One region of the Methylobacterium sp. NMS14P genome, then DNA from elsewhere that is predicted to be linked to it. Evidence: predicted binding sites of a transcription regulator. Region 1 holds the regulator's gene; the other holds the start of a gene.
What was found. The regulator PhoB, encoded in region 1, activates phosphate uptake and scavenging genes when phosphate is short. The targets are predictions, from matches to a motif close to TGTCATNNANCTGTCAT.

Region 1 (2,388 bases):
CCGGCCTCGGCGACGGCCTCACCCGCCGCGGCGGCCTGAGCGGCTCCTTCTTCACCGGCGTGCTCGCCACCCTGGTGGCGACGCCCTGCACGGCGCCGTTCATGGGCTCGGCGGTGGGCTTCGCGCTGACCCAGAGCGCCGGCGTGGCGCTCGCCGTCTTCGCCAGCCTCGGGCTCGGCCTCGCCCTGCCCTTCCTGCTCCTGACGCTCTGGCCGCCGGCCCTGCGCGCGCTGCCGCGGCCGGGCGCCTGGATGGAGACCCTCAAGCAGGTCCTGGCCTTCCCGGTCTACGCCACCGTGGCGTGGCTGATCTGGGTGCTGGCGCAGCAGGTCGACCCGCGCGGGCTGCTGGCGGCGCTGATCGGCCTCGTCCTCGTGGGCTTCGCCGCCTGGGCCTGGGAGCACGGCCGCGCCGCCCCGCCCCGGGCCGGCCGGATCGCGCAGGCCGCCGCGGCGCTGGCGCTGGCCGCCGTCGGGGCCCTCGCCGTCACCCTGCCCCGGGACCGCGCCGCGCCGGCCGCGCAGGCCGCCGCCGACGGGGTCGAGCCGTTCACGCAGGCGCGCCTCGACGCCCTGGTCGACGCGCACCGCCCCGTCTTCGTGGACATGACCGCCGCCTGGTGCATCACCTGCGCGGTCAACGAGGCGACCTCGCTCAACACCAGGGCGGTGCGGGCCGCGATGGCCGAGCGCGGCGTGACCTACATGAAGGGCGACTGGACCAACCAGAACCCCGAGATCACCCGCCTCCTCGAGAAGCACGGGCGGAGCGGCGTCCCGCTCTACCTGCTCTACACCGGGACGGGAGAGCCCCAGGTGCTCCCGCAGATCCTGACCGAGGGGACGGTGCTGGCGGCGCTGGAGGCGGTGCCGGCCGCCGCGGGCCGGAGCGCGGCGCTGGCGCGCTGAGTCCCTGAGGGGGGACGCTGAATATCGGCGCGCCCGTCCCACCGTCATCGCGAGCGAAGCAACCCAGCAGCGCCACGCTCACCGGCGTCCCGCCGCCCCGGGTCGCTTCGCCGCGCTCGCGATGACGGCGCGCCGGAGCGATGTCCTATCCGGACGGCCCGTGAGGCCGCCTCAGGCCTCGAGCGAGAAGGTCTCGTCGAAGGCGTAGCCCGAGCCGCGGACCGTGCGGATCGGGTCGGTCTGTCGCGGGCCGTTCAGCGCCTTGCGCAGCCGCCCGACATGGACGTCGACGGTACGCTCGTCGATGTAGACGTCGTGGCCCCAGACCCCGTCGAGGAGCTGCTCGCGGGAGAAGACCCGGCCCGGCGCCAGCATCAGGAACTCCAGGAGCCGGAACTCCGTCGGGCCCAGATGCAGCTCCTCGCCGCCGCGGCGGACGCGGTGGCCGGTGCGGTCGAGCTCCAGGTCGCCCGCCGCCAGCCGGTCCGAGACGTGGGCGGGCTTGGCCCGGCGCAGCAGCGCGCGGATCCGGGCGAGCAGCTCCGGGACGGAGAACGGCTTGACGATGTAGTCGTCGGCGCCCGTGCCGAGACCGCGGACGCGGTCGCCCTCCTCGCCCCGGGCGGTGAGCATGATCACCGGCAGGCGCTCGGTCTCGCGGCGCGCCCGGATCCGGCGGCACAGCTCGATCCCCGAGAGGCCGGGCAGCATCCAGTCGAGCAGGACGAGGTCCGGGATCCGCTCCGCCAGGAGCAGCTCGGCGTCGTCGCCGCGCGCCGCCGAGTCCACCAGGAAGCCCTCGGCCTCCAGGTTGTAGCGCAGCAGCGTGGTCAGGGCCTCCTCGTCCTCGACGATCAGGACTTGCATGCTCACGTTCGAAGACTCGTTCTACCGGCGGTCCCGCGGAAGGTGCAGGAGGCGCCGCCCTGCCTCAACCTGCACGGAGAGTGACCCCGGCCGCGCCCACAGGAAGGCGCGGGAGCCGGGGTCGGGGGCTCACGGCGCCTGGATGCCGTCCACCGTCGCGTAGTTGGACGCGTCGTTCTTCGGCCGGTCACCCGCCAGGGTCTCGCCCGTGGCGAGGTAGTGGATCGTCTCGGCGATGTTGGTGGTGTGGTCGCCGATGCGCTCGACGTTCTTGGCGCAGAACAGGAGATGCGTGCAGAACGAGATGTTGCGCGGATCCTCCATCATGTAGGTCAGCAGCTCGCGGAACAGCGAATTGTACAGGGCGTCGATCTCGCCGTCGCGCTCCCAGACGTCGTGGGCCGCCTTGACGTCGCGGCTCGCGTAGGCGTCGAGCACGTCCTTGAGCTGGGCCTCGGCGAGGTCGCTCATGTGCCGCACGCCGAGCACGATCTTCTGGGCCGGCGCCTGGTCGGAGATCGCCACCACGCGCTTGGCGACGTTCTTGGCGAGGTCGCCGATCCGCTCGAGGTCGCCGGAGACGCGGATCGCCGAGATGGTCTCGCGCAGGTCG
Region 2 (2,388 bases), 1.7 Mb from region 1:
CTCGGCGATCTCGCACCCGTCACGGCGGGCGCGCGGGTCTACGGGTTCCACGCCACCCTCAAGGCGCCGCTGCGCCTCGCCCCGGGCACCGGGGAGGCCGACCTCGTCGCCGCGGCCCGCGCCCTCGCGGCCGCGCACCCGCCGGTGGCGATGGGCCCGCTCCGGGTCGCCGCCCTCGGGCCGTTCCTCGCCCTGGTACCGGAGGCCCCGCCGCCGGAACTCGGGCTCCTCGCCGCCGAGTGCGTCGCCGCCCTCGACCCGTTCCGGGCGCCGCTCACCGAGGCCGAGCGCGCCAAGCGCCGCCCGGAGCGCCTCGACCCGCGCGGCCGCGCGCTGCTCGACCGCTGGGGCTACCCGTACGTGTTCGAGGCCTTCCGCTTCCACATGACCCTGACCGACGCCCTGCCGGAGGCGGAGCGCGACCGCTGGCACCGGCGCCTGTCCGAGGCCTACGCCGCCGCCGGACCGGAGCCCCTGCGGATCGACGCCGTCAGCCTCCTGACCCAGGACGGGTCGGGGCCGTTCCGGCTCCTGGCGCGCCTGCCCTTCGGAGATGCCCGTGGTTGACCGTCCCCTCGGCCTCGAACCGGCGCTCGATCCGAGCGCCCGGGTCGTCGACAGCCGCCTCGGCCGCTACACCGAGGTCGGCGCCCGCACCCGCCTCACCGAGACCGTCCTCGACGACTATTCCTACATCGGCCAGGACGGCGAGGTCATCTACACCGCGATCGGCAAGTTCTGCTCGATCGCCGCCGGCGTGCGGATCAATCCCGGCAACCACCCGATGGAGCGCGCCTCCCAGGCGCACTTCACCTACCGGGCGCGCGCCTACTGGCCGGAGGAATCGGACGAGCCCGCCTTCTTCGACCGGCGCCGGGCGAGCCCGGTCTCGATCGGCCACGATGTCTGGATCGGTCACGGCGCGGTCGTCCTCCCCGGGCGCACCGTCGGCACCGGCGCCGTGGTGGGGGCGGGCGCCATCGTCACCCGCGACGTGGAGCCCTACACGATCGTCGTCGGCAATCCCGCCAAGCCGGTCCGGCACCGCTTCCCCGAAGCGATCGCCGCCCGCCTGATGCGCCTCGCCTGGTGGGACTGGGACCACGAGCGCCTGCGCCGGGCGCTGCCGGATTTCCGCGGTCTGCCGATCGAAGCATTCCTGGAGCGCCACGAAGATTAAGTCGGCTATCGATAAAACCGAGATGCTGCGCCGGCAAATATAATCGTCTCGAATACGTCATCCAATCGTCGTCAAACCGGCGTCTACGTGCGGCCATTCCGCGGCGGATGGTTGCATGCTGGTTATCGAGGATCTCACGCGCCAGTACGGCGACCGGCGCGCCGTCGACGGCGTGTCGCTCCGGATCGAGCCCGGCAGCTTCGTCGGGGTGATCGGCCGGTCGGGCGCCGGCAAGTCCACGCTGCTGCGCCTTATCAACCGGCTGGCGGATCCGAGTTCGGGGCGCATCCTCCACGACGGCCGCGAGGTGACGACCCTGCGCGGCCGCCCGCTGCGCGAGTGGCGCACCCGCTGCGCCATGATCTTCCAGCAGTTCAACCTCGTCGGCCGGCTCGACGTCATGACCAACGTGCTGATGGGGCGCCTCAGCCACGTGCCGACCCACCGCTCCCTGCTCCGGCAATGGTCCGCCGAGGACCGGGCCATGGCCCTCGCCGCCCTGGAGAGCTTCGACATGGGCGAGTTCGCCGGCCAGCGGGCCGACGGCCTGTCGGGCGGGCAGCAGCAGCGCGTCGCCATCGCCCGCGCCCTCGTGCAGGAGCCCGAGATCCTGCTCGCCGACGAGCCGGTCGCCTCCCTCGACCCGCGCAACACCCGGCTCGTGATGGACGCGCTCGCCGACGTGAACCGGCGCTACGGCATCACGGTGCTGTGCAACCTGCACTCCCTCGACCTCGCCCGCGCCTACTGCGACCGCCTCGTCGGCCTCGCGGCCGGGCGGGTCGTGTTCGAGGGCGGCCCCTTCGACCTCACCGAGGACGTGGCGCGCCGGCTCTACGGCCTGGAGGCCGGCGAGGTGCTGGACGATTCCGCGCAGCGCGAGGCGGAGCAGCGGGCCGCGATGCCGGGCCGGCCCGGTCTCGTGCCGGCGCGGCCGGTCCGCGAGGCCGCCCTCGGCGCCTGATCCGGGCCTCGGGCCCCAACAGAAGCCGCCAACGAACGCCGCTTTGGAAACGCCCGACCGGCCTCCGGCCGGCCGAACCTCGCCGACGCCACGAAGGACGACCCGATGATCACCCGACGCACCCTCGCCGCCGCCGCCACGGCCCTCGCCCTCCTCGGCTTGCCGGCCGCCGCCCAGGACTGGAAGGCCCAGTTTCCGGAGCTGACGCTGGGCGTGATCCCGGCCGAGAACGCCTCGGGCACGG

Region 2: phnC (phosphonate ABC transporter ATP-binding protein) is a predicted target of PhoB. The motif match lies at 1,236-1,252, and genes of this name have one in related genera.

The regions. Positions count from the first base shown of each region.
Region 1 is NZ_CP087106.1:2,642,225-2,644,612, forward strand. It holds gene LOK46_RS12590 (protein-disulfide reductase DsbD family protein) at 1-908, shown strand, start outside; gene phoB (phosphate regulon transcriptional regulator PhoB) at 1,080-1,775, opposite strand; gene phoU (phosphate signaling complex protein PhoU) at 1,905-2,388, opposite strand, start outside.
Region 2 is NZ_CP087106.1:4,314,965-4,317,352, reverse strand. It holds gene LOK46_RS20450 (DUF1045 domain-containing protein) at 1-567, shown strand, start outside; gene LOK46_RS20445 (DapH/DapD/GlmU-related protein) at 560-1,180, shown strand; gene phnC (phosphonate ABC transporter ATP-binding protein) at 1,296-2,144, shown strand; gene phnD (phosphonate ABC transporter substrate-binding protein) at 2,250-2,388, shown strand, end outside.